One region of the Trichocoleus sp. ST-U2 genome, then DNA from elsewhere that is predicted to be linked to it. Evidence: predicted binding sites of a transcription regulator. Region 1 holds the regulator's gene; each other region holds the start of a gene.
What was found. The regulator NtcA, encoded in region 1, controls nitrogen genes in cyanobacteria. The targets are predictions, from matches to a motif close to TTTGTANNNNNNNNTACAAA.

Region 1 (7,806 bases):
ATTGAATATCACTACCTGTTTACCACTACCGAAAAAACAAGCGATCGCTTGTTTTCAAAAATAGCGATCACTTGTTTTCAAAAATAGCGATCGCTTGTTTTAACTTACTAATTTTGCACTCAACTCATTCTTAATCCGATTCAAAATTGAGGCTTCATCCAGCGAAGTCAGAATGCGACTCACCACGGCTTTTGGGCCATCGGGACCCCAGGAAGCTCCATTCGCCAAGTAAGTTTTAGTGACTTGTCCAATCCCATAAGAAGAAACCCCAGAAACACCTGCCTGAGTCACAGCAACTGATAGATAGGGACCTAAAGACACTCCACCCGTTGCGGGTGCGGAGAGTCCTAAGAGACTTTTCAGAGAACTCAGTCCCAAAGTTGCCAAAAGTTCGCTAGCGCTAATTCCACCCATACTGATGGCAATTTTTTGTAGCAGTCCCACCGCTCCAGGTTGGGTCATGGGGATGCCGTAGAGTTTAGATAAAGTGAGAATCATTGCCACATCGATAACGGCACCGCTGAGGAGATCGACAACCGTAACTGGGTTGAGTGCGATCGCAACTGCCTTCGTCATCACCCCTTTCCAGATAATCTGATTCGCACTTTCATCGCGAATCTGCATCTTCCTAGCAATCATCTGTTCGTTCACATCATCGGCATACAGCATGGTGTTGAGCGCTACCAAAGCCTTGCCTTCCCGGTGCAAAATTTCCAAAATTTTCAGCTTCAAATCCAGGACTTGCGGCGATCCTGGTCGTCGCTGCACTGCCCTTGTTCCGTCAGGACGACGAACCGCCTGCGCCACCAGGGGAGAGGCAGCAACCATCACAATTTCATCCGGTGAGAGCAATTCCCGCACCCGTTCATCCCGAATTTTGCGGTAAATCGCCATCCGGTCGGCATCCGGATACTGGTCAATTTTGTTAAATACCAGCAACATCGGTTTACCGACTTCCCGCAATTGCGATAGTGCCTCGTATTCCACCTTGTTCATGTCGCCCGAAATGACAAACAGCAGCAAGTCTGCTTGTCTGGCAACTTGTCTGGCTAAGGTTTCGCGGGTTTCTCCGTCTACTTCGTCAATTCCAGGGGTGTCAATTAGCTCGATTTGGGAATTGCCCGCACTCGGCAGCGTGACTCGTAGGATATCGCTGACGCTTCCCGTCTCATTCTCCTGAGTCAGTTGCCAGCTGGCACCTTGATGGGTGCGGGTGACGCCATGAAGCGGTCCCGTTTCAAACACGTTCTGACCTAATAAGGCGTTCAGTACTGAAGATTTACCCCGTCCCACCATCCCAAAGGCGGCAATCTGGACGACCGATCGATCTAACTTCTCCAGCATCGTTGCCAAATCATTAATCTCGGATTCCAGTCCCGTCCGCTCTTGAGGAGTGAGATCCAGGTTATCTACCAAGTCTCGCAGAGCATTTTGCGCCTTTTTGTAATTCAGTTCTGCTTGGATGTCATCAAAGCTCAAAATGGCGTTATCTAGTTCCCGATCCAAATCTGTCGCGTCCGGGGTTTGTGAAGGGAACTGGCTGGCATTTGGGGTTCGGTCAGACGATAAACGACTCAAAATTGCACCTTTTTTGCTCAGATGTTACTCTTCTTTCATCCTAGTCAATACCGATCTAGTCTGGCACTTTCCATATCCAGAGGGATATTTTTACTCGGTTCGTGCCAGCTCAGTATCAGCTGTGAGAATGATGTTATCTCGAAGGCGATCGCAATAAGTTTAGTATTGTTGCTGAATGAAGGTATTTGATCGGCACAGCGATTGTGAGTTCTAAGCGTTTACCTCAAACTACTGCCCACGTCCGAATTACCCATCTTTCCTGGCAACGGGGCTTTCTGGCAGGGGAAGTCACGGCGGCGGAATATGAATGGCAGTTCCAGTGGTGTTTCCGACAGGGTCAATTGTCGGTGACACCCTCTTTGGGACGCGCTTTAATTCAGGAACCTCTGGGTCGATTTTTAGAACAGAAAGATTACCAGCTAGAGCCTGGAGGGGACTATGCGTTTACGATCCGGGCGGAACTTTAAAAGTTTTGAGTTTTGAGTTCAGTTTAAATTAAGAAAGTTAAGAATGACAGAGTTTCCTAGTTCCTCGTCTCTCGTTGCTTCATGTATCTTTCGATGAGGAGGATGGCAACAATGTCATCGATTGGTCGGGGTAGACTCCGCATCCCTTGGGGAATCAGGCGTCCTAAACCTTGGGGAGGGTACATTTGCCAATAGCGATCGCGTGCTTCCAATGTACTGTAGCGCTCATCTACCAGGACAATCGGCACCAACGTTGGGAATTGCTGAAGTTTCTTTTTCCAACTTTTGGAAGTGGTTTGATCGCCCATCACCAGAGTATCAATTGGGTACTCTTCACATAAGTCAAGGATCGTTGCGATCGCTGCTTCTGCTGGTACAACCTGGTGGTAATGCAGAGAATTGTCTTTCCCCACTACGGCTAAACCACACTTATCGCGCCCTGGATCGAACCCTAAAATCATCTGAATTGGCTAATTGCTAATTTACGAATGGTTAATTGCCATTAGTCATCATCTCATCACTCATGACTAATAAATTACATCCTCACCACAACTTCTCCGTCTTCAACTGCCTCCAAATTTAATTTCATGGGTCCGGCAATATAGGCGTCCTCTGCCACGACCGCTTTCAGAGAAATCGGCTTATTGTGCTTTTTCAACTGCTCGATAAACCGAATCAAGCTAACAATTCGATTGTCGCCAACCTGAACTGTATCGCCCAAAATCCCCGCGCGAGTGGCTCGGAACTGGGATGCTCCAAGCAGCAGGTCAATCCGCTGCCGAATTTGTTGGTCGGTCATGTTTGAAGGATCGGCAGATGTCGTTGCTACGACTTCACCAGTGCGGAATACAACTTGATTGGGTGCGGCGTCTGCAAAGACTTGTACCTGCTTTTCTCCCTGGACATAGTTCCCTGCCGAAAAAACTCGGACTACATAGTTTCGACCATCCTGAATCTGGTTGATCAGTTGCTCTACCTGTGCCTCTGTAATTTGCACGACCCGCTCGTTCGCCACCTTGTTGAGACCGGGTTGGGTCGCTTTAATCGCTGTCCGATTCGCTTCCCGTAACAGCTGCTCGATGACCTGTCGGGCTGCGGCTGGCTCGACAATACGAAAAACGCCAGCCGCCAGAACCTGACCGCGCAGCAGTGCCAGACTACCCTGACGCAAAGTTTGATAAGACTGGTAATACTGTTCTAAGGTTGCCACTTCCTGCTCTAGGGAAGCTTGTTGTTTTTCGAGTTCTTTAAGGCGATTTTCTCGCTGGGCAATCACCTCATCTCGTTGAGAAATTTTGTTGTCAAGTAGAGATAAGGCTTTGTCTCGCTGGGCAATTTGCTCATCGCGATCGCTCAGGCTCTTCCGAAAGGCAGCAAGTTTCTCATCAAGTTCGACAAGGGCTTGATCCCGCTTGAGAATTTGCTCATCGCGTTGGCTAATTGCTCGGTCTTGCTGGGCAATTTTTTGGTCGCGCTGAGTCACTTTCGCTTTGAATTCAGTAATTTCAGCTCTGACTTGATTTCGCTGCTGGAGCAATTCTTGGCGTTCTGCTTGAAGTTGTTGGATTTCGGAACGTAGCGTCTTGGCTTGCCCTGAGACAGATGTAAGCTGTTTTTGGGTTTGCTGAAAGCTGCTGGCAACCCGGGTCAGTTCGCTTTGAGTCTGATTTAGTTGCGCCTCCGTCTGGCCTTGTTTAGCCAGCGCAGCTGCCAAAGATCGATTAATCGCATCTAAGCGCTGCTGAGCGACAGATTGCTGGGTGCGAGCTTGAGCGAGTTCCTTCTCTACTTGCTCTTTTTGGGCGGCGGTTTTAGCAAGTTCGCTTTCGGTTTTCCGTTTCTGCTCGTTCGCTTTAGCAATATCCTTACTTGCTGTCTTGAGTTTTTTCTGCACTTCTTGGAGTCTAAAAACTCCAATCCGCAATTGTTCGCTTGTCGCAAAGATGATTGTCAGTGTTGAGGCAGAAATCGTTAGTCCCGTTAGAATCGTTACTAAAACAGCTGTTTTGCGGGGACGCAGATTGAACAACGACAGGCGTGCTTTTCCCACGCGCGTGCCAATGCGATCGCCTACCGTTGCGATGACGCTTCCCAACACTAAAATAGACAAAATCAGGAAGAGCGCACTGTCGGTCATTGTCTGCTACAGTCATTCCAGTTACAGCCTATCGCATCGCAGGCTAGAGAAAGGGTTAACAGGAATTAAAGATCGAAGGTGAAATCGGAAAGGTTAAAGGTTGCAAGGTTGAAAACTATCCGCTTAAAACCTGAGACCTTTTAACTGAACTCCCGACTAAATGTTAAAACTTGATAACTTGCTCGCGCTACCATGCCGTTTTAACCGACAACCTAACCGACAACCTGACCAAAGCCTCTAGCTGTTTTCAAGTAAACTGCTGACTCAGTGTAACTGGGTTGTGTACCGTAATTTTTTTCTTGTGGATAGAAATCATTTTTTCCTCCCGCAAATCTCCCAGTAAGCGGGTGACTGTTACCCTAGTGGAGCCAATTGCTTCAGCGATCGCTTGATGAGAAAGCTTCAGATCGATCGTAATTCCATTGGCGGTAGGAACGCCAAAATCACGGCACAGAATCAATAGAAAACTCACCAAGCGCGATCCCATATCTCGGTGAGCTAATGTCTCAATCATCATTTCTGTTTGCAAAATGCGCGAAGAAAGCCCTCGCAGCATCAACATCGATAGCTCCGGATTATCCTTGAGCGATTGCTCTACCTGATCGATCGGTGCCGAAAGCAGCTCCACTGGCGTAAATGCTACAGCGTGATAAAACCGATCCGAACGATGCCCTGTAATTAAGGACAGTACTCCAAAAACGCTGTTTTCTCGCAGCAGCGCCACGGTAATTTCTTCCCCAGCTTCATACACGCGAGACAGCTTTACTGCACCTTTGAGCAAAAAGTATACCCGTTCAGCCGGGTCTCCTGGGAAAAAGATCGTCTTGCCCCGCTCAAAAGTTTCCACCACGGGTGGAAACGCCCCACCTCCCAGTTGACGGAACACAGCTGCTAGCGGTCTATCTTGCGTCACTGCCACTTCCTTTTTCCTAAATGCTGCCCTACAGACTTCTGCAACTTTCTGTCGGAGGAACTTTAACCATAGCAAAACAACTATGAGAGTTTTCTGACATTAGACACAGATAAACTGACTTCCAAGCGGTTTTTGTGCTATTTGATACAAAATTTTAAAGTAGTTTCCCCGGCTACCTTCTTTAGTTCTCTCCCTGCTCAAGGCAAGTAAGATTATGACGGAAAATGTTGATATCTTGACAGTATCTGCGCTATCGGGTGGGATGCATGGTGAGTAAGGAGGCACGCTCCTTACCCGTACTAGACAGCCTTGCTCCGGGCGATCGCGATCTTGAATACTCCCCTAAATCGGATATCCTCTAATATTGCCTTCAAAATCGACATTTATGCTAGATTTAACCGGAAAAAACGCCCTTGTCACCGGCATTGCCAACAATCGATCGATCGCCTGGGGGATTGCTCAGCAACTGCACCAAGCGGGTGCGAATCTAGGAGTGACTTACCTGCCAGACGACCGAGGCCGCTTTGAAAAAAAAGTGGCAGAGTTGGTAGAACCCCTCAACCCCAGCTTATTTTTACCCTGCGATGTCCAGAATGAGACCCAAATTCAGTCTACATTTGACGCCATCCGCGATAAGTGGGGCAAGCTAGACATCCTGATCCATTGTCTTGCTTTTGCGAACAAGGAAGATTTATCAGGTGATTTTAGTACCACTACTCGTGCTGGCTTCACCCAAGCTCTAGAAATTAGTACCTATTCGCTGGTACAACTTGCTGGGTCAGCAAAACCACTGATGACAGAAGGTGGCAGCATTGTCACGCTGACTTATCTAGGCGGCGTTAAGGTGATCCCCAACTACAACGTGATGGGAATTGCCAAGTCTGGACTGGAAATGAGTGTCCGTTACCTGGCATCTGAATTAGGACCGCAGAATATTCGCGTGAATGCAATTTCGGCGGGTCCCATCCGTACTTTGGCATCGTCGGCGGTAGGTGGCATTCTGGATATGATCCATCACGTTGAGGAAGTGGCACCGCTGCGACGCACTGTAACTCAGAAAGAAGTGGGAAATGCGGCTGCTTTCTTGTGTAGCGATTTGGCAAGTGGCATTACAGGTCAGGTGCTGTATGTCGATGCGGGATACGAGATTATGGGGATGTAAAAAGAATCAAACATTAAAAATTAAAAATTAAAAAGCAAAGATTCTGCTAATTTTTAATTTTTAATTTTGCATTTTAAAGGCTTTCGCGTCTCCCAGATGCTCAGTAACGTAGGATAATAAACTTAACTTTATTTTCTTGAGTGAGCATCTGCGATGCAGGCACGCGATCGCCAATTTCCACCTTCTCCAAGCATTGAACAGCTTTTGTCTCCTCGCATGGCAAGGGTTCCCCGCAAGACGGGCGAAACGGATGTTATCGTCACCGTCAAATTAGACGGGAATGGCACTTGCAATGCCAAAACCGGCATTCCGTTTTTAGACCATATGCTGCATCAAATCGCCTCTCACAGCCTGATTGATTTGGATGTAGCCGCGACGGGAGACTTGGAAATTGATGACCACCATACCAATGAAGATGTGGGAATTACCCTAGGAATGGCGTTGCATCAAGCACTGGGCGATCGCAAAGGAATTGTCCGATTTGGGAATTTCCTCGCCCCTCTCGATGAAGCGTTGGTTCAGGTAGCGTTAGATTTTTCCGGACGTCCTCATCTGAGCTATGGCTTAGAGATTCCGACTCAGCGAGTCGGGACTTATGACACCCAGCTGGTGCGGGAATTTTTTGTGGCGTTGGTCAATCACAGCCAGATGACGCTGCACATTCGCCAACTAGATGGAATTAATTCGCACCACATTATTGAAGCGACGTTCAAAGCGTTTGCGCGATCGCTCCGCATGGCAATCGAAGTTGATCCCCGTCGTGGCGGTACGATCCCCAGTTCTAAAGGCGTGTTATAGGTTTCCTTGCAAATACACTCCGATAAAGGCAACGAGAGCCGGGGAAATCCTCACCAGGCTCTCGCTTCATCCTGCTGAAGTTTCCGCGACCACTGACTCTCAATTCTTCTATGTCTTCAGAAATGAGAACTTATGGAAGAGGTTTGCGGATATAGCCATATTTATTGCCAATCTTAACTTTTGCTAGCCCTTGCGAAAAAGATTGAGCGCTATCAAATTGGGGTTTAATTACGAATTTGCCACTCTTATTGATATAGCCCCATTTGTCGCCGTTCTTTACCGCTGCTAGGTCTTCTGAAAAGTTATAAATATTATCAAATTGTGGGGGAATGACAACATTGCTTGCCTTGTCAATATAGCCTACCTTAGTGTCTATCGTTATGCCCGCCAGCCCTTGAGAAAAGTCCCCAGCCCAATCAAATTGGAGTGGAATAACAAGATATCCCATTTTGTCAATATAGCCCCACTTATTATTACTGGATATCACTGCTAGTCCTTCCGAAAAAAACTTAGCTTCCTCAAATTCCAACGGAACAATAACGTCTCCCCGATTATCGATATAGCCCCATTTGTTGTCTTTTTTGACTGGCGCGAGTCCTAGGGCTGATTCACTGCGATCGCTTATAGAAAAAGATTCGGCAACATCAAACTGGGGCTGAATGGCGAAGTTGCCTTTCTTGCCGATATAGCCCCACTTTTTACCGATTTCTACCGCCGCCAGCGCTAACGCAGTGCGATCGCTTATAGAAAA
Region 2 (7,806 bases), on a different contig from region 1:
AATCGGAAGGATGCGATTCACACGCTTTTGCCCTCGATAGTTAGAAGTCAACACAAGGTATGGCGCTACTACTTAAGTCGCAGATCAACTTTATTAATTATTGTGAAAAAATGGAATAAAATTTGTAGGATTCGCTGCAACTACCCTTACCCGTAACGGTTGATCTGGCAGGATACATTCCCATAAAAAAAGGGCGATCGCTCTCTATCGCCCACGTAGCTTTATAAACCAGGAATCCGTCGTCTTCAGCTTTGAAGATTTCGTGCTTAGATAAGATTTTACACCTAAAGGGGGAGGAGTGCGCTCCTTCACTCTTTACGGTTGAGTCAGCAATTACTGCTGACTCAACCGCAAGCACAGCCAGATATTCTGGAAACTCCTAGAGGCACAATGTCAGTTGCTTCGACTCTGCTTCTAGAAGGCGAATTAGATTTTCGTCACCTTTGGCTTTAGCGACTTGTATCCGATGTTCCAAGCTGCGGTGGATATTCGCTAAGTGACTTTTAGCGGCGTTATCCAACACTTTTCGCCGATTTGTATCGGTTGGCAATTTCCGATCGCCTAGAGATGCCATCCCTTCACATGAGATTTGCCTCTCTAGAGCATCCCTAGTCGTGCCGGTTTTGCCGATGAAGTAGGGGACTCCCCGATAGTTCAAGTTAACAATCGCATCGGGAACTGCAATATGTCTGGGATATGCAACGTTGTAAGTCTGTCCCCGATACTTCCCCACAATCTCGCTTTCGGTTACTTCCAGCGTGGGTGAAGTTTTTTCGTAGCTGACGCCGCGATAAGAGAGTTTCATAAGTTTCGCCTCCGATTGAGTTTCCTGAGTATTTGTGACTAAGCAAGGCACGCTGCTTCGCGATCGCGCTCTACTTTTATTCCCCAGAGCCACTGACGGCTATGAATACTCAGTCAGTGGTGAACTAGCTAATTTATTTCTGTATCTATTTTTACATTTTTCCTTTTAAAGTGTCAATTTTTAAGAGATTTTAAGAAAATCTTTTGAGCGATCGCTGGGAAATCGTCCAACTAGACTCTACTGGCTGCTGATGCCTATTGCTTTACTTGATTTAGTTGCCGGGAGAAGCGAAAAGTAGCTGTACAAATCGGGAAACAATCAATGGTTCATCAACGACACTAAAATTAGTCAAGAACCCTCTATCGGAAGTATTAAACTTCGTCTACCTCCTCAGAAGGATAAACAACTCGATTTTAGTGGTGCCAAGAAAAATTATGAAACCCAAAAGCTTTTCTGCGTTACAAATTTTAATCAAAAGAACCGCCATTCTAATCATTGCGGCTTTCGTGCTGGTTGTGGTTTTTGTGAATCGGGCAAATGCAAACGGGGCGGAGTTCCTGGTAAGTAACGGCAATAATTTCGATGTCAATGAAATTCAATTTAAGCGAGTTGAATATGTCGGACAATGTCCGGGAACTGTAATGAATCCCGGCACAAGGAAAGCTCAGTTTGTTTCTAAATCAACTCCACCCGCACCGAAAAGGAAAGTGACAATCCGGAACGTGACTCAGGGCATGAAGAGTAATCCTTATCCCTACACGAGCAGAGGTTACAGTGAAGGGCAATATTCTCAAGGGGTTGATTTGAGTTTGGGAAATAGCCATCAAACTCGTACTTTTGCAGTTTTAGAAGGCGAAAATAAGTTTGAGTATGAAATTAAAGAAGGAGAAAGAATAATTGAACAAGGCACTTTTACAGCGGAAGTTTCTGTCAAAGATGTTGGAGTTTTTCCCCGCGATACCATCTGTGAGGAAAAATTAGAATGTCGGGACGATGGAGACTGTTACGACAGAGACGGAAAGAAGAGAGGAAGTCGCCAAAGATGCTATACAACGAATACCTGCCATTGTCCTGACTAATAAAGCTTATGCGGCTGGCAAGTCACGGAGGAAATAGAAGCGATCGCTCCCATCACCCCCTTTTTTTCGCCCCAAGTATCCCGTTAAAGGTGAGGAAAGCTCAATCAGAATATCGTGCATTTCCTCAGTTTTTAATGGCTGAGGAGGATGGGAGCCAAAATATGCGCCATGTAAAGCTTCAACTCCAGCATTATCTAAACCTGTGTTTTGCAGGTAATTTTTTACAAGCTGGACTAGATGCGATCGCAGACGAATACTACTTTCAACTTTTTGAATATATTCATCGATCCTATAGTCAATTTGTCCAGGCACTAAATACGGTTTTAGCTCAATTGGGTTGACTGAACCAGGAAATTTAGCTTGTAATTGAACTAGCTTTTGTAAAGTCATAGGATTAATGATGCTGATTCCAAAAGCAAACTTTTCGGCTGATTTTTGAAGATTAGGTGTCGGTTGACCAGGACCAATAATTAACTTAACAGCTACTTGAAAACCATCTGCACCCAGATGTCTTGTCCCAATTCTGATTAATTCTTCAACTGTACCATCAGGGATACTCTTACCTGCTTTGCATTCTCCTACTAACGGATAAGGCTTTATACAGTACAAGTCCATACCACCTGCACCGCCTTTAGCATTGGAGTCAACACCAAAGCCTAAAAAGGCTAGGCTTTTATGGACGATTTGTTCAAAAGCTGTGCCTTTTTCGTAATTACCGCCAGTCGTAGCAGTGCCCAAAGCATTGATTGTACTAATCCAAGAAAGGTCTGGATCAAGCTGTTGGATAGGTTGTTCGTTTGCCCAACCTAAAAATGTTTTGATATAGTGATTTAATTTCTCAGATGCTGGAGCAGTGATAGACATCTGAGCGATCGCATTCTGCAACTCTTCCAATTCTGGATGCGATGGCGGTAGTCGATTTTCTAGCTGGTATCGGCGTTGGGAGAAGAGGCGATCGCTCACTACAGGCGAAGATTCAGTAACAGTCAGAAGATGCGGTAAAGAAACAAAATTACCCTTAGTATTTACCGGAACTTCTAGCGGATGAAGGAGCGGATAAACTCGCAAATAAGCCAGAAAAATATAAGGACGTTGAGACAGGATTTGCTGCAATGCTTCTTCTGTCCAAATTGTCAACCGCGACAAAGCTTCTAACGCTTTAGAATTATCTATAATTTGGCAAAATTCGCACCTAGCCCAAGCTTTAATTGTGACTATTTCAGAATTTAGCTGGGTAAATTCAGTTTGAGCGATAGACAAAAAATTCGGGCGATATTGTTGCTCTGTTGGCAGCAAGTTAATCGAAGTATCAGCAGGATAAAGAGCAAATTTTCGCCCCGGATCAATGAATGTCCGAGGCATGGCTGCGATCGCTCTCCCTTCACTTAAAGCTTTAACGTCTGGCGCTGGTAGTTTTAAAGCAGTATCAATATTTACAGAATTAATTGACGGCATACTTCATTTTATTGTTGAAATTGAGTTAATAACCAAGCCACAACTTGCGAGTGTGCCATTTGACGACTGCGGCGCAAAGTCTCTTCTAATACTGCCATTTTTAAACCTGGTAATACTTGAGATTGAGTAATTCTTCTACTACCGCTAGAGATGATTTCAAAAGCAATTATTTGAGCTTGTTGCACATCAACTATCCAATATTCAGATACTTTAATATCTTCATATAGCAATCGTTTTTCGCCTTTGTCGTCAGCTAAGGTAGTGTCAGAAATCTCAATAGCTATATCTGGCGGTGGAGTAATGTCAAGATTAGCAATCGCCGTTCCTATTGGTACCATTTGCGCTTTTTCTCCGATGTAATAAGATACATCAGGTTGGCACTCTCGAACACCTGTTTTCCGGTAGCTACAGTTATCCAAGCAATTCAGTGGGATGTTTTTGAGAGCGGCGAATAAGGTGACAGCAATAGCAATAATCCCATTATCTTTTGCATGATCGGGACCTACTGACATAGTTTCAATCCTCATTCGTCTATTGGAGTAGTAGCCTTTAGCTTTTTGATAAGCTGGATCTTCAATGGTTTGGATAAATTCATCCCATGTAGCTACAATCCAAGTATCAGTCGGTAGTTTTGTCCGCATGGTACTCATAAATTTCTCAGTTTTGATTAGACATATCTTGAAAAGGTCAGATGGATACTCTATTGATCTTTTCAAGATATATTTATTATCAATTGATGCGGAAGTCAAACATTAATTTTGCTGAGTAAGGTGTTGATTCCCTCTTCCATGTTGTCTGATTCAGCTACATCAGACGTCATAGGTTCCTCTGAAACTATGGGTTCTTCTTCAATCATATCCGTAGGTACTTCATAAGATGGATCGCTGAGAATCTCTTTAAGCAAAGGGTTAGTGCTTCCCAGCATTTTCTCAGCTCCTTTCTCAGTGATAAACTTAATAATTTCAGCCTCACTTAGCTTATAGTCCACTTCTCGCTTTTGATAGACAGCACGAATAGCTATTAGAGGTTTTATCTCATTTTCTTTGAGTTCCACAAATTCTCCACCTTGTTCTCTAATTAGAGGTTCAAGATACTTGGATTCCATAGGTTTAGTCATTTTCTTAGACCTGGAACGAACTAAACAACCTCTAGTTAAATCAAATTTTTTATAGTCATTCAGCTTGCCCAAACCTGTTGATAATGAGACACCACCAGCATACTGAAGAACTGCAACGCCAATTTTTACAGGTTGTCCGTTTTCTTTGCCAATTATCTTGAAATTGAGGTGCTTGTCTGTTTTATTTTTACAAACTTTATCTGTAACCTCTTCAATGGTTACTCTTTCTACTGTCTGTCCGATGAATGTCTGAAAGCCAAATAAAAGAGCATCAGCAAGTTGGGAATTATCATCTAAATAATTTTCTGGGTCTTGCTCAAACTCTTTTGTAAAAGCAGTTTCAACTGGATCTTCTTCTTTTACAACCTGGCCTATAATTGGAGGATTACAGTTCTTTTTGCACCAATCTAAAACCTCTCTAATGGTTGGTTTTTCTTTACCAAGGTTGCGGAGTTGGCTTTCTGTGAATGGATAAAGTGGATCGGAAGCAACTAAGTTTCGTACTTCGTAATATTTTTTCAACCACAAAGTAACTAATTCAACAATAGATTCTCCGTCCATGTACTTTAATTCAATAGGATTTCCCTGAGCAGAGACCTTATTATAAACCCCGCCAGGTAGCTGCTTTACTTTATTACTCCATTGAGCAGGCATCATTACGCTTAGAATCACACCACGACTGAGGTTTTGCAACATATCTTTGATTAAACCAGCAACAATTTGGCTTATGTGCAAACCACTAATAGCATCGTAGGCATCAGGCGTATCTAACTCATCAAAACAAATAACGAGTTCCTTGTATTCACTAATTAAATCTAGGATTTGCAGAACTGCATCAAAAGATTGACGTTGGGTAGGTAATTCTAATTCAATAGATTTGTGGTGAGCTAGTTCTTGACCCTCTAACCATTTGGTTGCATAAAGTGATTCTTCATCTGAAAGTGTCCAGAAAATCGCTTTGACAATATCAGGATCGTTAATATCTTTAGCTTTCGGAAAGGCTTTTGTTAAATCTTTTACCAATTTCTTGACTTGAGGTGGCTTGCTACTCTTAAAACGTTCAACTAATTCTTTAGAAGAAAAAAGTTTAGGGTTTGGTTTGACAGCTTTTAAAGCATGATTGGTCATTTCTGTTGCTAGTTCCTGCCATTGTGTCACCTCTTGAAAGCCAATTTTCCCCAGGCTTTCGGCTAAAATTCGTTGAAATCCTTGCTTAATTTGGGAAAGCTCACCATATTTGCCAGCGTAGACAAATAACCCACCACCTTGATCTTGTAGACGATGGCGAATGCGGCTAATAATGTGAGTTTTACCCGTTCCGTCCTGAGCAGAGATGACTATTGAAGTTGTTGAATATTGACCAGCACTAATTTGCTCAAGTGCCTGAAAAACTGCATTAGAAGCATGGGCATTAAGAGTTTCAATATCGGTGAAACTCTTACCCCAAACATCAGTAGCATTAAGATAAGGAGGCTTAGCAAACGGGTTTTGACTCAAAAGAGCAGCGTTAAGGGCTTCAGTGGAGGAAACAGAAGAATTAGTCATGGCTTATTGTGTGAGGTAACGAATTTACAAAAGAATTTAGATCAATTTTTAGAACTTAGGCGCTTGACATAATAGCGTACTGCGCCAAGTTCAGTTTTGATCGAGTCTTCAGCTTTATCAGGTGTGATGTCTGTCATCTCGCCACCTATAAGTTGGACAAGATCGTTGGCTTGCATTTCCAGCAGCCACTCGTTGAACTGCGATCGCGTTACCCGCTCCCCAATCTCACGCCGAATCCGGTAAATCGGCACCAAGTTGTCCAGGTTATAATCCCGGTTCAGCCGCTCGTAGACATCCAACGCCACAGGCTTAAACTCGTCGTAGGATGCGATCGCTTTCTCGGTTGCCTGATTCGATGTAGCAGTCGCCCCATTTACTGGCGTTCCCGTCTCTCTGAGCCACTTCAACAAAGCATTACCAGTTTTTGCCCCAATTTGGCTGTCAAACTGGAAATCAACATTTTTCAATCCCTCACCAAGCATCTCAACGCCTTTGCCAGACAGGGATATTTTGTTTCTGGAGATAGCGATCGCTCCAGATGTTTGCAACTGTTCAAAAACGCCTTGATAGTCCCCTGCCTTCTCATTCGTCCGTTTAACTCTTTCGGTTAAATCACCTTTTTTAACTTCCTCATCAGTTCCTCCCAAATCCCACAAAGCAAGAAGCACGCGAGTTTTAGCGTGAGCTTCCGTACCTCTTAACCCTTTAGTGGTATCTTTTGATTTTTCTTTTGTTGTCATCTCAGTAATTCCAGATAATTGCGATCTACAATTAGTATTCCCATTCAATCTAACCAAAGTTATAGTTCCCGTCACTCTCAAGCAAATTGCGATGAGACACGGAAAAAAAGCCAATTTACTAAAACATTAAGTTTGGTTAAAAAAAGTTAGTATCTGGTGGCTTGTGGATATCGACTCAATTCTTCAACCGTTTCAGCGCTTTGGTGTTCATCTCGGTTTAGAGCGCATTCAAAAATTATTGGCAGACTTGGGCAACCCGCACCACAAAGTACCAGTGATTCATGTCGCTGGAACGAATGGTAAAGGCTCAGTTTGTGCTTACCTTTCCGCAGTGCTGACCGAGGCAGGTTATCGCGTGGGGCGATATACTTCCCCTCATTTAGTCGATTGGAACGAGCGCATCTGTCTAAACGAACAGCCGATATCGCTGGAAACGCTAGAAAATTTGCTGCTACAAGTCCAAGCAGCTATCCAACCGGATGAAGAGTCACCGACGCAGTTTGAAGTCATCACCGCCGCCGCTTGGTTGTATTTTGCTCAAGCTCAGGTAGATGTAGCGGTGGTGGAAGTGGGTTTAGGAGGGCGTCTGGATGCGACGAATGTATGCCCGAATCCCCTCGTCACAATTATTACTTCTCTCAGTCGAGAACACTGGCAGAACCTTGGCCCTACTTTAGCGGATATTGCCAGAGAAAAAGCCGGTATCCTCAAGGCGGGATGTCCTGCTGTGGTGGGACAGTTGCCAGAGGAGGCAAGGGCGGTGGTACAGCAGCGGATCATTGAACTGGATTGTCCGGTTGTTTGGGCTGAACCGGCGGTGGAGTTAGGAACCGCGAAGACGCAGACGCCAGGGGAAGAAAGAAGGGTGGAGTATCAGAGGATAAAGTATCCTTTGCCGTTATTGGGAGATTTTCAGCTGAATAATTCGGCGTTAGCGATCGCATCTCTCCAAATTCTCTCCTCACAAGGTTGGGAAATTTCAGAAGCAGCGATCGCTTCTGGTATGGCAAAAACTCAATGGGTTGGGCGTCTTCAGTGGACAAGTTGGCAAAATCATCGGTTATT
Region 3 (7,806 bases), on a different contig from region 1:
CACTGTTCGGAAGATCTGCTGGCTGAACTGGAGCGTACGATACCGGCGATTCCTGAGTCTTCAGTATTTTTGCTGACGACTCGCTCTAAACCCGATGGGCGTCTCCGGTCTACAAAGCTGCTGCAAAACCATGCTGATATTCGAGAATTTTCGCTCATCCCGCCCTGGAAAACTGAAGAACTGCTAAAAAAGGTGCGTCAGGTTGCCCAGCAAGTCGGTGTAAAACTAACCCCCGCAGCTGCCGAACTGTTAGCCCAATCTGTGGGAAATGATACCAGACAACTTTGGAACGAACTGGAAAAGTTGCAGGTTTACGCCGGTATCCCGAAGCCGCTTCCCACCGCTTCTGACCAAGCAGGCGTATCCCAAGACGCGATCGCCCTTGAAGTCGTTGCTGCCCTAGTAACCTCTAACACCCAAAACAGCTTGCAGCTCGCATCGGCGATCGCCAAGGGGAATACCGCTCACGCCTGTTCGCTGGTTGCTGACTTAATCGGTCATAACGAACCCGCTTTGCGGATTGTCGCCACCCTCATCGGTCAATTTCGTACCTGGTTGTGGGTGAAACTGATGGTAGAGAGCGGTGAGCGAGATGAACGGGCGATCGCAACTGCGGCAGAAATTGGCAACCCCAAACGGATTTACTTTCTGCGCCAAGAAGTCAAAGACTTCTCTGTGCGTCAACTCACCTTAACCTTACCCTTACTCCTGGAATTGGAAGTCGCCCTCAAGCGAGGAGCTGACCCCATTTCAACGTTACAAATGAAAGTTATCGAACTGTGTCAATTGTATCAATGAAGGCATAAACACGTAGAGAGAATTCTTCCCTCCCTCCCTTTACACCTAGAGGTAGGGAGGAAAGCGCTACCCATACCACCCAATCGTTACAGCTTTGGTAACACCCCGCTTTTTATGCGAAAGTGTGGTAAAATCCTCACACTCATAATATCCGTAGTTAGTTGTAGATTACTACTCGATCCTTACTCCGTAGGGAGAAGGCTTCTGTTTTCTGAGGTACCAACACGAGATGTAAATCTACGAATGCCCATCTCTAGCTGGAACTTCTCACCCTTAAAACAGTTCAGAAAAAGTAATCCGTGTGTGTTTTGATTTTCTATTTTTTGGTCGCACTAGATCATGATGACTTTATACAGTTCACGTCGCTCTCTGAATCGAGTCTTATCTCAATGCCTGAGTGTTGGTACTCTCGCTACTCTAAGTCTGTTGTTAGGTTTTGCACCCGGTCTATCCGAGCGCTCCCATAGCCTTGACTTTAGTTCTCAGGCATACGCTCAATCACCCTTCAGCTCCAAAGACTTAAGCAACTTTGCCAGAGCTGTTTTGGCGATGGAACCGGGTCGCCAAGCGGCCTATAACGAGATCAAAAGAATTGTGGGCAGCCCTCCAAATATTGCTTGCAGCCAGCCGAATAGCCTGCGATCGCTTCCAGGAAATGCCCAGGCCATTGCCATCAATTACTGCAAACAGTCTCAAAAGATTGTTGAGAGCAACGGTTTGTCCATTGGATTATTTAATCAAATTACGGTGGAGGCGCAAAAAAATTCGGAGGTAGCAGCACAGATAAAAAATGAAATGATCCGTCTGCAAGCTCAGTAAAAAATAAACTTTTGCTGACCCTGCTTGACTCGGATATTGATGTCATCTGTGCTGATGTTAGTAGCATCACCATAACTTGCTGACTAAAGATTCCAGTGATGCTAACGATAACGCAACGCTTTCCCGCCAATTTGGATGCATCGGTCAACTTTACTCTTTTTCTGACTGCCGAGGAGCGCACGCGCAGCCGCTATCGCTTTGAAACTGCTGAGGGGCAAGCTTTGTATCTGCGCTTACCCAGAGGAACCGTGTTGCGCGATCGCGATCTCCTTCAATCTGAAATCGGTGATATCGTCGTGAGAATCGTGGCTAAACCGGAACCCGTTCTCACTGCGACTGCCCAGAAACCCCTCGATTTGCTGCGGGCGGCTTATCATCTAGGCAATCGCCATGTACCGATAGAAATTGCTGCCACTCATTTGCGGTTGTCTCCCGACCCCGTTTTAAAGTCAATGCTAGAACATCTGGGGATGGAGGTACGAGAGGAAATCTCGCCTTTTTATCCAGAAATGGGTGCCTATGGACACCATCATCACGCTTAGTTAATTGGGTAATCGGTAATGGGGGAGTTTTGAGTTTTGAGTTTTGATTTCTAGAAACGCGATAATCGCGTCTGAGTTTTAACGAGAACCGATACAAAACTCTAGGCTTCATCCTAAAACTCTTCCCCACTCCCTACGTACCAACAATGACCAACGAGCAATTACCGATTCCCCATTCTCCAGTTAACCTGCTGTGTCTTATGCAACTGGTGAGTCCCGCGTTGCCGGTAGGTGCTTATAGCTATTCCGAAGGGCTGGAAACCCTCGTCGATGCTGGTGTAATTGAGAACCTGCAACATCTGGGACACTGGCTCAAACAGGAACTGGGTTATGGGGCAATTCGGTTGGAAGCAGCGGTGATGATTCGGGGATATCGGGGGGCAATTGCCGGGGATTTAGAGGCTTTAAATTACTGGAATGTCTGGTTATCTGCTGCTAAGGAAACACAGGAGTTGCAAGCACAAAGTTGGCAGATGGGGCGATCGCTAATTCGATTGCTTTTGGAATTACAGCCGCAGGTTCGGTCAATGGTGGATGCAATTGGGAGTCCTTGTAATTATGCGATCGCTTTCGGCATTGCCGCCGCCCATTGGCAAATCGACGCTGCATCTACCCTCTTGGGCTACTTACACAGCTGGGCAACCAATTTGATCGCTGCCGGAGTCAAATTGATTCCCCTCGGACAAACGGCTGGGCAACAGCTACTCCTAGAACTACAACCCATCTTGATTCAGGCTGCCAAGGAAATTTTAGGGTTAGAAGATGACGCCCTGAGTAGTTGCGGCTGGGGATTAGCATTGGCGAGTATCGCTCACGAAACACAGTACACGCGCTTATTTCGGAGTTAAAAGAAATCGGCACAAAAACATATCGCTGGTAAAACCTGGGAATAGATTATCGTTAATTGCCTTGCTACGATGAGCAATTAGCCATTCGCTTTCAGAAAATTTTATGAATGCTTTTCGGGTTGGAGTTGCTGGCCCAGTGGGTTCGGGAAAAACTGCCTTGGTTGAAGCCTTATGTAAGGCGATGCGGCAAAAATATCAAATTGCTGTGGTCACGAATGATATTTATACCCAGGAAGATGCCCAGTTTTTAGTGCGGAGTCACGCCTTGGAAAGCGATCGCATCCTTGGCGTCGAAACTGGCGGCTGTCCCCATACTGCCATCCGCGAAGACGCTTCCATGAACATCGCCGCCATTGAACAAATGGAACAGCGATTTCCCGATTTAGACTTAGTGTTTTTAGAAAGTGGCGGCGATAACTTAGCGGCTACCTTCAGCCCAGAACTGGTAGACTTGACAATTTACGTCATTGATGTTGCAGCCGGTGACAAAATTCCGCGCAAAGGTGGTCCCGGAATTACTAAATCCGATCTTTTAGCAATCAACAAAATTGATCTTGCTCCTCAAGTCGGAGCAGATTTAGGGGTCATGGAACGCGATGCGCGGAGGATGCGTGGAGAAAAACCCTTTATCTTTACGAATTTGAAGACTCAGCAAGGATTAACGGCTGTGGTGGACTTTATCCGCCTAAATCTGGGCGAAATTTCAGAAACCGTAAGCTGACCTTTCCGAAAGCTGTTCCAAAAATTCGATTCTTTGTATCATTGATAACAATTTCTTGCCAGAACATCGCTCTAATATCACTGCTTAACTGTATATGTTCTCTATCATTGGGCTGATTCAGCCAGGAGTACGGTAACGGTATGGCAAGGCGATTAGGGCGACGTAAATTTCTTCTATACGGTTCTGCTACTCTGGGAACCAGTATTCTTCTCAAAGCTTGTAGCAGCACTCCCACTTCTACCCCTGAGACTGCCAGTCCAACGGCGGCGTCTCCCTCTTCCAGCGCAACAACCGTTGCTGCTGCCGGTGCAGGAAACACCATCAAAGTTGGGATTCTGCACTCTCGCAGCGGCACGATGGCGATTAGCGAAAACAGCGTTGTAGATGCCGAACTGTTGGCAATTGAGGAGATTAATAAAGCCGGTGGCGTCCTCGGCAAGCAAATTCAAGCAATTGAAGAAGATGGTCAATCCGACTGGCCTACTTTTGCAGAGAAGGCGAGAAAGCTAATCGATCAGGATAAAGTTGTCACCGTTTTCGGCTGTTGGACTTCCGCCAGCCGCAAAGCAGTGCTGCCAGTATTTGAAGAAAAAGGTCATATGCTCTGGTATCCCGTGCAATACGAGGGTCAAGAGTGCTCCAAAAATATTTTCTATACGGGTGCTGCTCCCAACCAACAAATCGAGCCAGCAGTCGATTGGCTCTTGCAGAATAAGGGCAAAAAATTCTTCCTAGTTGGCTCTGATTACGTTTTTCCGCGTACCGCGAATACGATTATTAAAGAGCAGTTAAAGGCAAAAGGCGGCGAAACCGTCGGTGAAGATTATTTACCCCTAGGCAATACAGAAGTTACACCCATCATCACTAAAATTAAAGCAGCTCTGCCTGATGGCGGCGTCATTTTTAATACCCTAAATGGGGATAGTAATGTGGCTTTCTTCAAGCAGATGCAAGGTGCAGGGTTGGGACCAGATAAATATCCCGTAATGTCTGTCAGTATTGCCGAAGAAGAAGTCAAAGCAATTGGCACAGAATATCTCAAAGGCCAATATGCCGCATGGAATTACTTCCAAACGGTAGATACCCCGGCGAATAAAAAATTTGTCGAAGCTTTTAAGGCAAAATACGGTCCAGATCGGGTAACAAATGACCCGATGGAAGCAGCTTACATTGCTGTTTATCTGTGGAAACAAGCTGTCGAGAAAGCAAAAACCGCTGACGATTTAGAGGCAGTGCGAAAGGCTGCGGTTGGTCAGAAGTTTGAGGCTCCAGAAGGCACTGTAACGATGGAAAGTAACCATCACATTTCTAAGTTTGTACGGCTAGGTGAAGTCGCAGATGATGGTCTCTTTAAGATTGTCTATGAGACGAAATCAGCAGTGAAGCCAGTTCCTTGGAACCAATTCGTTGCTGCAACTAAGGGTTTGGGATGCGACTGGTCAGATTCCAAAAAAGGTGGTCAGTACAAAATTTAAGCGGTTAAAAATTAGTCCTTAGTTATTAGTCGTCAATCTTGAGAAGATTGGTTGGGTTTCGTTACCTGATGGTGTTGGCTAATTAAGAACCTAACCCCCCATCCCCCTTCTCTATGAGGGAAGGGGGAGTCTGGAAGCCTCTACCCTTGTAGGGAAGAGTTTGGGGAGAGGTCAAAAATTAATGCCAACAGCATCCGTTACCTCAACTCAACCTAGGGGATTTGAAAGCTAATAACTAATGACTCACGATCCATGACTAATGACCCATGATTAATGGCTGAGGAAGCGGTGTGATAGCAGGATTGCTGGATGGGATTTTTAATGGAATTAGCATCGGCGCGGTTTTGTTAATTTCAGCGCTGGGACTAGCCATTGTCTTTGGACTCATGGGTGTCATTAACTTAGCTCACGGTGAGTTGATGATGCTAGGAGCCTACACAACGTTTGTTGTACAAAATGGCTTCAAAATATTGGGTAAGCCTTGGTCTGAAACCTATATTGTTTTTGCGCTAATTTTGGCTTTCCTGGTGACAGCAGGTGTGGGATTAGTTCTGGAACGGGGAGTGATTCGTTATCTTTACGGACGCCCGCTAGAAACACTGCTCGCAACTTGGGGCGTTAGTCTGATTTTGCAGCAATTCGCTCGTAGTGTTAGCTGGGTGTTAGTCATTGGCATTGGGATATTTTGCCTTTTGTTTTTTGGCGCTTTTTGGATTTTGTCCCGCCGCCCAGATTTTGAGCGTATTCGTAACTGGGTAATTGCAATAATGTTGCCGATATCTCTAGGCGTTGCGAGTGCCACAAGTGCAGTTTTGGGACAAACTTATAAACTGGCTGTCACCAAGCCTTGGTTTGGCGCTCAAAATGTAGACGTGACGGCACCCAACTGGTTACGAGGAGGATTGCGGTTGGGTACGTTGCAGATGCCTTATACGCGGCTATTTATTATTGCGCTAACCATTGTTTGTGTAGCCGGAATTTATGTATTTTTGCAACGGTCTCCGTGGGGATTAAGAATTCGCTCAGTCATGCAGAATCGCAGTATGAGTGCCTGTTTAGGAATTCCGACTGCTAAAGTTGATGCCATTACATTTGCTTTGGGTTCTGGATTGGCTGGAATTGCCGGTTGTGCGATTAGTTTGCTGGGTTCTGTGGGACCCAATACAGGCCAGAACTACATCGTTGATACATTTATGGTGGTTGTTGTCGGTGGCGTCGGTAAGCTGGTGGGCAGTATTGTGGCAGCGATGGGAATTGGCACGATTAACTACTTAATCAGTTCTAAAGTCTTGGTTCCGATGGTGGCACCAATAAAGCCTTTAGTGGATTTCTTTGAGTTTTTCGGCACAACCAGTATGGCGAAGGTGATGGTATTCGCCTTAATTATTGCGTTCCTTCAGGTGCGTCCAGGAGGGATTTTTCCACAGAAGGGACGTAGCGTTGATGCTTAAACAAAGACAATCGAGTAGAGGCTCAAGGCGATGATTTTGGATGCGGTTCTTGAAGTTAAGGGCATGAAGCAGCAACGCAGACGAGCGGTGCTGATGGAAGTGGGGATAACGATTGCGATCGCTCTCCTCCTCATCTTCGTAATGCCAGCAGTTCTCACAGGCTTTCGTCTCAACTTGTTAGCGCGATTCTTGGCATTAGCGATCGCTGCCCTCGGCATTGATTTAATTTGGGGCTATACGGGTATGCTCAGTTTGGGGCATGGTGTATTTTTTGCGCTCGGTGGCTATGCCTTGGCAATGCACTTGCAATTAGCTCCTCTCAAGAATGGTTTACCAGAATTTATGAGCCTCTTCGGCATCACAGAATTGCCTTGGTTCTGGCAGCCGTTTTATTCGTTTAGTTTTGCCGCCGCAGCCGTTGTGATAATTCCGGCTGTATTAGCCGCAATATTGGGTTATTTAGTATTTCGCAACCGGATTCGGGGCGTTTACTTCTCAATTTTGACCCAAGCCGCAACGATTGTATTTTTTAATTTTTTCAACGGGCAGCAGGGATTTTTTAACGGTACCAATGGTTTAACCAATTTCAAAACATTATTAGGGGCAACAGTCAGTAATAGTCAGACGCAATTTGTTTTCTACGCGCTAACAGTCTTATTTTTGGCAGGTGCTTATGCTTTGTGCCGGTGGCTGACTAGCGATCGCTTTGGACGAGTTCTGGTTGCGATTCGGGATGATGAGAGCCGGATGCGCTTCTCTGGCTATAATCCCACGGGATTTAAAGTCGTAGTGTTTGCGATTTCCGCTGCTCTGGCTGGAATTGGGGGTGCTTTATTCACCCTTCAATCTGGTTTAATTTCACCGAAAGCAATGGATATTGCTTTTTCGATTGAAATGGTAATTTGGGTAGCAGTGGGAGGTCGTGCCAGCTTAATCGGAGCCATATTTGGGGCGCTATTAGTCAACTTTGCCAAAAGTCTTTTAAGCGAACAATTTCCAGGTATTTGGGTATTTTTCCAAGGAGCATTATTCCTAATTGTGGTAACAGTTCTTCCCGATGGTGTAGTCGGTTGGCTACGCTATCAAGGTTTCCAGCGCCTGCTGACACTTCTAGGGCGGAAGCAGATGGCAACCTATCCCAGCCTTGAAGAA
Region 4 (7,806 bases), on a different contig from region 1:
AACATCAAGAACCGATCCAAATATTTAATCAGCGTTTCCTTGTCAATATCTGTTGCTAACAAAACTGCGTGTTGTGGCTTCATTCCACCATTGCCACATACATACAAATTCCAGCCATTTTCGGTAGCAATGATCCCAAAATCCTTGCTTTGAGCTTCAGCACACTCGCGGGTACAACCGGATACTGCTGATTTTAATTTGTGGGGCGATCGCAAGCCTCGATATCGCAGTTCGATTTCAATCGCCAAACTGGTTGAATCCTGCACCCCAAAGCGGCACCAGGTGCTACCTACACAAGATTTGACCGTGCGGAGTGCCTTCCCATAAGCGTGTCCCGATTCAAATCCAGCATCTATCAGTCGCTGCCAAATTCGGGGTAATTGATCTACCCGCGCACCTAATAAATCGATCCGTTGTCCACCTGTAATTTTGGTATAAAGACCAAAATCTTTAGCAACGAGTCCCAACACAATCAGCTGATCTGGCGTTAGTTCACCACCAGGAACTCTGGGGATTACTGAATAAGTTCCATCCTTCTGAATATTTGCCAAGTAATAATCATTGGTATCCTGCAACCCAACGTGAGGCATTTCCAAAATATACTCGTTCCAAGTAGAAGCGAGAATAGAGGCTACAGCAGGCTTACAAATTTCACAACCCTTACCTTTTCCATGTTTTTGAATTAAATCTTCAAAAGTAAGGATTTTTTGAGAACGTACTAAGTGATAAAGTTCTTGACGGGAATAGGCGAAGTGTTCGCAGAGATGATTTTTTACCTCTATCCCGGCTTTCTTCATCTCAGCTTTGAGGATATCTGTCACCAGTGGCACGCAACCGCCGCAACCTGTCCCCGCTTGAGTGCATTTCTTGACACTGGCAATATCGGTGAGTTTCCCTGCTTGGATAGCGCTACAAATTTGCTCTTTGCTGACATTATTGCAAGAGCAAATTTGGGCAGTATCTGGTAAACTCTCCACACCCATACCGACTGTGGCAGACTTGCCTTCGCGGGGTGGCATCAGCAAATCTTCTGGATGAGGCGGGAGGGCGATCGCATTCTGGACAAATTGCAGCAGCGTACCGTAAGCTGAAGCATCTCCTACCAGAATTCCGCCTAAAAGATGGCTACCACCTTCATTTAAAACCAGTTTTTTGTAAACACCTTGGATGGTATCAGTAACGGCAATTTCTTTAGCGCCGGGAGATTTGGCAAAGGCATCCCCGAAACTGGCAACATCCACTCCCAACAATTTGAGCTTTGTGGACATATCCGCGCCGGTAAAGCTGCTCGTCGCTGTTTTGCTCAGGATATCTGCCGCTACGCTTGCCATTGTATAGCCAGGAGCGACTAAGCCGTAGATACGATTTTGATAGAGGGCGCATTCTCCAATGGCATAAATATTTGGATCTGAAGTTTGGCAAGAATCGTTGATAACGATCCCGCCGCGATCGCCTACTGCTAATCCACATCCTCTCGCGATTTCATCGCGAGGGCGGATTCCCGCAGAAAAGACAATCATATCTGTCTCTAACTCTTCACCATCAGCAAAGGTCATTTTAGTAACCTTGCCATCAATGCTGACAATTTCCGTTGTAGATTTACTGGTATGAATTGAAACCCCAAGTTCTTCTATCTTGTTGCGAAGGATGCTGCCACCGACATCATCAATTTGTAGTGGCATTAATCTGGGTGCGAACTCAACAACATGGGTTTTTAAACCCATATTTTTGAGAGCGTTTGCACATTCCAAACCTAATAATCCACCCCCAACGACGACACCAGTTTGGCAATTTTTCGCATAGGATGACATTGCCTCAAGGTCATCTATTGTCCGGTAGACAAAATTACCTTTCGCATCATTCCCTTTAATTGGCGGTACAAAAGGATAGGAGCCTGTTGCTAGAACAATTTTGTCATAGGCGATTGTTATACCATTCGCTGATGTAACTGTTTTTTCTTCCCGGTTAATCGCAACTGCCTTATCACCGATATGAATCTCAACTCCGTTTTCTTGGTACAAACCTGGTTGAACCAACGATAAATCTGCCGCAGTTTTGCCTGAAAAAAAACTACTCAAATTAACCCGATCGTAAGCAACACGAGGCTCTTCGCAAAATGCGATCAAGTTCCATTCCTGCGCCGCTCCCTTGGCGATCATCAGTTCTAGAAACTTGTGTCCTACCATACCGTTGCCAATAACAATAAGATTCTTTTTGCCGGTCATGCAGTTTTATAACGCCTATTTTTACAATCTTCTTAATTAGTCGTATAAAAAATTTCAAAGTAAGTTTGTAAAAATTGTTACACTAAACTGTTTGGCTATGCAGTGTGCGAATGATCCCGATTGTGTTTTTGCATGAGGAGGAAAAACTTTATACCAATGTGGGTCAACTGAGCAGCGATACTCATTTCAAATTTGTTTGTAGAACCGCGCATTCAGCATCAAACTATTGGGGCAATGCCTACACAAAGCTAAGTTAATTTTTCCCCGACTTAAGGCAAAAATTTTACCGATGTAGCTTCTAACTGAAGCAGGGTGGGCAATGCCCACCCTGCTCAACGAAAATGTGACTTAAGTTTTATTCTTCTTTTGGACCAAAAACCATTTGTAGAAGCACTGGCTGACCATCGGCGCGGTGATATTTATCTGCCCAATCCCGAATGACCATATCTAGTTCTTGCATGGCTGCCTCAATGCGATCCGGTGGAATATCGAGTTCCTCTAGTATTCGCATCACATTTAGCTGTCGGTCTGCCCAATCTTTCATCAGTCGGAAGTACCGGGCAGTATCCTCAATCATGATGTAGGTGCGTTCTTCGTCCTCAGCGGGTGAGTAGGAAGCACGGGTGAGGGCGTAGAAGGGCAATCCCCAAGGAGAATCAATTCGCGTCACTGTACCGGAATAGATTAAGCGCCGCTTGATGTGTTCGGCGAATGCTTCGCTTAGAGGAATGCGGCGTTCTTCTGGCAAGTCTTCCTGGGAACGACTGTGGAGAAATTCAATTAATTCTAGAAACTGAAAAGCGTTGATTAGCTGGGCATCCGGCAGATTATTTGGCAGTTTTTCCTCAAGGTATCGCTTTTCGTCAGCGGTCAGGTTGGTGCTATAGATGCGCGATCGCCCCGGTTGCCACGGAAACTGCTCCATCCAAACATAGGGAAACTGAATTAAATACCGAGGTTCTTGGGAACCCAGCATCTTCAGCAGTTTCCCTTCGGTCAGCGCTTGCCGAACTTCCTCTACAATGACTTTGACTCGCTTCGGCTCAATGTGGTGCAGGTGCCCCGTCATCCGGATATTTTGACCCTGCTCCAAATAAGTCATGTAAATCGCACACTTTGCTGCCGTGGCAGCAGCATCCAGGAAGGCTCCGTGTCGGTGCCCGCCGGTTCTCATCGCACTAAAGGCCAGATAAAACATGATCTGATCCATCGCACCGGGGCTAAGGCTTTTGATCAGATCCAGGTCGTTGCTCATATCAGGGGTGATCGCATCGCAAGGGGACAAAACACTGGTTCCTTGGTGAAAATGGTGAAAAGCTTATGTTTCCACATTCGCAGTGAGTTCAATTCACTCGCTGAAACTATTGAACTCTAGGCACCCCGATAGCATGAACGTAAATAATCTCTAATTATAGAAAAGGACGGCCTAATATATAGCTTTTGTCAGGGAATAAATTCTCCGTGACAGACAAAATCAGAAAAATAGTGCCCCAAGTACACCGGCACAAACCTGCTAGAGCTTAGCTTGCTGCCTTCAGATAGGCTTTCATCGACCTCAGGCGCAAGGTGAAAAGCGGATCGATGACTTGTTCGGATTTAGCTAAATAAAGGATAATTCTAGACGATAGAGATATATTCGGGCGAAAACGCATCTCGGCGTCCGGTTCCTTTATCCGGAGACGGTTCGTTCCCACGTTTCAGCGATACAGCTAGCTCGGAAGACGTGGATGGCAGTTGCTGGGCAGAGGCGGACTCGATCCCTAAGAAATTACCTGAAGAGATTGATAGTAAGCTCAACAACATGATAGAGGTGTAAGGGCGCATAGCAGATGTCCGTGTCAGGGTTATAGTCCCTGATACGGAGTTCTTGATCGTCAACCAGGAAAAACTTCGGTTAGAGCTTAGTTGATTCCGATCGAGTTCTGCTTTTTTTTGAGGTTAGAGGTACGATGCCTAAGGCTCAAAAATGGGTGCGATCGCTCCCAGGAGCAATAATTTTTTCCACAATCAACCATTTGCCCGATTGATTGAGATACCCCCGCACAGAGAGCATCTGCCGATCGACGTAGGTTTGGAGTTCTCGGTCTACTTCTGGGCACAAGGCGATTGCTATCCAGGTTTGCTCTTCCCCAGCAGCTGGCTCCTTTAAAGTAAAGGTGTAATCTTGCTCGGCATGGCGCTTGAATACACCACAGAAGAGTGCTGAGTTTGAAGCGGATTCTTCAAGGCTTCCCCCAACCTCTTCCCCATCTCTCTGTTTTGTAAAGGGTGAGGGATTGCCCATATATTTTGAATTCTGTGGCGTCTGGGGTTCCAGGTAAGGGCAGTTGCCATTGGAGGGATAGGTGTCAGGGCGATCTAAGTAATCCCGTTGCCTGTGCAGCCAGTCGGTGCGATCGCGCGGTAAATTGAACAGAGGGAAAATTGCTGCTGGCGATCGCTCATCTTGTAACAATGCTTCTTGCAGGACTCGGACAGGTAAATCTCTGGGTTGACAACTTCGCTGCACGCAAAGCGCCGCCGCCATTCCCGCCGCCTGACCAATATTCATGACGATGGGCTGTAACCGGGTGGAACCGTTGGCAATATGGGAGACGGAGATATTTTTTTCGCAAACCAGCAGTCCATCCACAGACTCTGGAATTAGACAAGTGTAGGGAAGGGTGAAAGGAGTGCCAGTCCAGCGTCCACCCCAGCGAATTGATTTTGGTTTAACAAGAAAGTTGTAGTTAGGGTAATGGTGGTCGTTGGGGTAGTTGCCGAGGGCGATCGCATTCACCTCCCCAGTCGCATCCACAGGTAGGGGTGCAACCTTTCCCCCCGCCACTGGCAAGATATCCTGCTCTCGCACGGTCGCGAGTCCCACAAGGCGTCTACTTTCCCGATAGTAAGGGTGTAGCGCATAACCACCTCCACCGAGAGAGTTTTGAGTTTTGATTGAGTTTTGATTGAGTTTGGGAGTCAAGCGTGAGGGAAAGATTTGAGTCGCTAAGCCGTAACGCCGCCCCAGCTTAGTTTGAATAAAGCGGACAAAGCTTTGAGTGTGCCACAGACTCTCTAGAAGAAATTGATGCCGCGACGCCTCCGACTCTACCAGACGCCCCACGCCTTCCCCATAGTCATTGCCGCACAGGGGCCAGTTGATCATCAACAGATTCCCCGGTAAACGCCCATAATTGAGAAATTTCTCCCAACCGTAGCGATCCCAGCTACCTTGGAAGGATGAAGGAGGAAGGATAAAAGATGAAGGAGGGGGGGAAATTTCCGGCGCACTTGCTTCCTCACCGAAATCTTGCAGAATTGCCACCCAAGTGGGAGCCTGGACTGGGTATCGCTGAGTCAATTCATTGGGAGAAAGCGGGGCGCTGGGTTCGCCAAACTCTGATTGCAATTCCCATCCCCAGCGATACGGCACAGATGCTAGAGGCAGCAAGTCTCCCAGTTCGGTGCCATCTAGGGTGATTTTGGATTGAACGGTGAAATCGGCAAATCGAACGCCGAGGATGCGATCGCCTGTTCGCAAAACCTCTAAGGGCACTCGCCCTGCAATCCAGTGTAGATTTGGCAATTCTCGTACCCAATCGGCAAATACCTGGGCACCAATCCGCGGATCGTAACTAAATAGACTTACCCAACTATTGTTTAAACCCCCTATCTGCCGAGAACGTAATTCCTCCAGAAACTCACCCCAAAGCCCCGTCTGAAAGGCAGCAAGTTCATTACCATCCGGGGCAGAAACCCCCGCTGAGGTGAGCATTCCCCCCAGCCAGGTAAATTCACTCACCAGCATTGTCTTGGCACCGCGACGGGCAGCTTGTATCGCAGCTGCGGTTCCTCCCGTTCCGCCTCCCACAACCAAGACATCTACTTCTATTAATTCATTCATCAGCAATTCCGTTTCAGAATAGACAATCGATCGCGAACAATAGACAATTAGCTATAAACAATCGGCTATCGAAAGTATAAAGTCCATCGTTTAAGGAAAAGCATGAAAGCACAAGTATTCAGAGGCGTCAATCAGCTCAGTTACGAAGAAGTGCCGACGCCGGAAATTGCACCCGATGAAGTCTTGGTACAAGTAAAGGTTGTGGGATTGTGTCAGTCTGACATCAAGAAAATTCGCTATCCTCTCTACCAGCCACCGCGCATTTTTGGTCATGAAACTGCTGGAGTAATTACTTCTGTGGGAAGCGAAGTGACTGGCTGGCAGATTGGGCAGCGAGTTGTGGTTATGCACCATATTCCTTGTATGCGCTGCGATTATTGCCTCAACGACAACTTCTCGATGTGCGATGTTTACAAAAACGTCACGACCACGGCTGGATTTACTCCCAGTGGCGGCGGTTTTGCAGATTATGTGAAAGTGCCCGGTCACATTGTCCGCAGTGGCGGATTAATTCCCATTCCTGACAATGTCAGCTTTGAGCAAGCGAGTTTTGTGGAGCCGACAAATTGCTGTCTAAAAGCAGTTAAAAAAGCCCAGGTTGCTCCTGGTCAAACCGTTTTGATTACAGGTGCTGGCCCAATTGGGCTAATGTTTATCATGCTGGTGAAGTATTTCGGAGCCAGAGCGATCGCGACTGACTTAATTCCTTCTCGGATTGAGAAAGCTTTGAGTGTGGGGGCAGAAGCTGCATTCGATCCCCGCGACCCGGATTTATCAACTAAAATTAAAGCGCTGACTGGTGGATTGGGAGTGGATACGACTTTACTTGCAGTTCCCAGTGACAAAGCGTTTTTCCAAGCCCTCGATTGTACCCGTCGGGGCGGTAAAATTTTGTTTTTTGCTGAGTTTCCTGATGAAGTAGAAATCCCGATCAATCCAAATATTCTTTACCGTCGGGAAATTGATTTAATGGGTAGCTATAGTTCTTCTTACCGGATACAAAATTTGGCAGCAGATATTGTATTCAACCAGCGAATTGATGTGGAAGCATTAATTAGCGATCGCTATCCTTTGCAAAATTTAGCCGCTGCTGTGGAACAAGCGATCGCTCCCACCCCCGAAACTTACAAAATTCTCATCTATCCCCAAACAGCCGAGTGATTTTAGTAACAGTCTGTCTTCATTTAACTCTCTTTTAGAGAGTCTTTTTTTAAAGATTTTGACATGGCAACCAGATAGATTTATCATCTATCTGATGATAGAATTTTTTTAAAATCTTTAAAGTATGGATACTTCCTCTCCGACGCGCGGACAACTAGAAAGAACTCTATCGCAACGCATCCAAGCTTTATACCGGGATCAACTGGGGCATCAACCTAGTCAAATTACCTGTCAAATTTTTGATGAAAAAATTGCGATTATTCTAGAAAATGCCATCACGGCACCAGAACAACTTTTAGCAAATAGTGGTCAAGAAGAGCTGGCTGAGCAAGTAAGGACAGATTTAGAAAAAGCACTTGAGCCAAAACTGAAAGCGCTAATTGAGGAAGTAGTTGGCGTATCCGTGATTGACCTGCTCAGTGATGCCAAAGTAGATACAGGTCGTACTGGTACGATTGCTGTATTAGCAAACGCCCCTAAAGTTCGTAATTAATCCCCCTTCTCTGCTAAGTATCTAGCTCAGCATAGATTCAT

Region 2: the regulator NtcA is predicted to act here: its motif matches at 944-963, upstream of NC996_RS00425 (DUF4278 domain-containing protein).
Region 3: the regulator NtcA is predicted to act here: its motif matches at 3,761-3,780, upstream of urtA (urea ABC transporter substrate-binding protein).
Region 4: the regulator NtcA is predicted to act here: its motif matches at 2,290-2,309, upstream of nirB (nitrite reductase large subunit NirB).

What each region holds. Positions count from the first base shown of each region.
Region 1 is NZ_JAMPJY010000023.1:56,908-64,713, reverse strand. Features, by position in the region: gene NC996_RS16355 (GTP-binding protein) at 100-1,506, opposite strand; gene NC996_RS16350 (DUF3146 family protein) at 1,782-2,045, shown strand; gene NC996_RS16345 (pre-16S rRNA-processing nuclease YqgF) at 2,102-2,506, opposite strand; gene NC996_RS16340 (DUF3084 domain-containing protein) at 2,581-4,182, opposite strand; gene ntcA (global nitrogen regulator NtcA) at 4,430-5,101, opposite strand; gene fabI (enoyl-ACP reductase FabI) at 5,481-6,257, shown strand; gene hisB (imidazoleglycerol-phosphate dehydratase HisB) at 6,411-7,055, shown strand; gene NC996_RS16320 (WG repeat-containing protein) at 7,186-7,806, opposite strand, start outside.
Region 2 is NZ_JAMPJY010000001.1:100,736-108,541, reverse strand. Features, by position in the region: gene NC996_RS00425 (DUF4278 domain-containing protein) at 380-805, opposite strand; gene NC996_RS00420 (hypothetical protein) at 1,240-1,884, shown strand; gene NC996_RS00415 (DUF1802 family protein) at 1,891-3,339, opposite strand; gene NC996_RS00410 (Uma2 family endonuclease) at 3,348-3,989, opposite strand; gene NC996_RS00405 (P-loop NTPase fold protein) at 4,085-6,001, opposite strand; gene NC996_RS00400 (hypothetical protein) at 6,043-6,741, opposite strand; gene NC996_RS00395 (Mur ligase family protein) at 6,905-7,806, shown strand, end outside.
Region 3 is NZ_JAMPJY010000005.1:180,695-188,500, reverse strand. Features, by position in the region: gene holA (DNA polymerase III subunit delta) at 1-798, shown strand, start outside; gene NC996_RS05190 (DUF4168 domain-containing protein) at 1,138-1,617, shown strand; gene ureE (urease accessory protein UreE) at 1,716-2,159, shown strand; gene NC996_RS05180 (urease accessory protein UreF) at 2,306-3,007, shown strand; gene ureG (urease accessory protein UreG) at 3,111-3,728, shown strand; gene urtA (urea ABC transporter substrate-binding protein) at 3,869-5,203, shown strand; gene urtB (urea ABC transporter permease subunit UrtB) at 5,494-6,654, shown strand; gene urtC (urea ABC transporter permease subunit UrtC) at 6,718-7,806, shown strand, end outside.
Region 4 is NZ_JAMPJY010000030.1:48,968-56,773, forward strand. Features, by position in the region: gene nirB (nitrite reductase large subunit NirB) at 1-2,225, opposite strand, end outside; gene hetR (heterocyst differentiation master regulator HetR) at 2,581-3,480, opposite strand; gene NC996_RS18990 (hypothetical protein) at 3,843-4,049, opposite strand; gene NC996_RS18995 (FAD-dependent oxidoreductase) at 4,186-6,111, opposite strand; gene NC996_RS19000 (zinc-dependent dehydrogenase) at 6,214-7,272, shown strand; gene NC996_RS19005 (DUF2294 domain-containing protein) at 7,397-7,765, shown strand.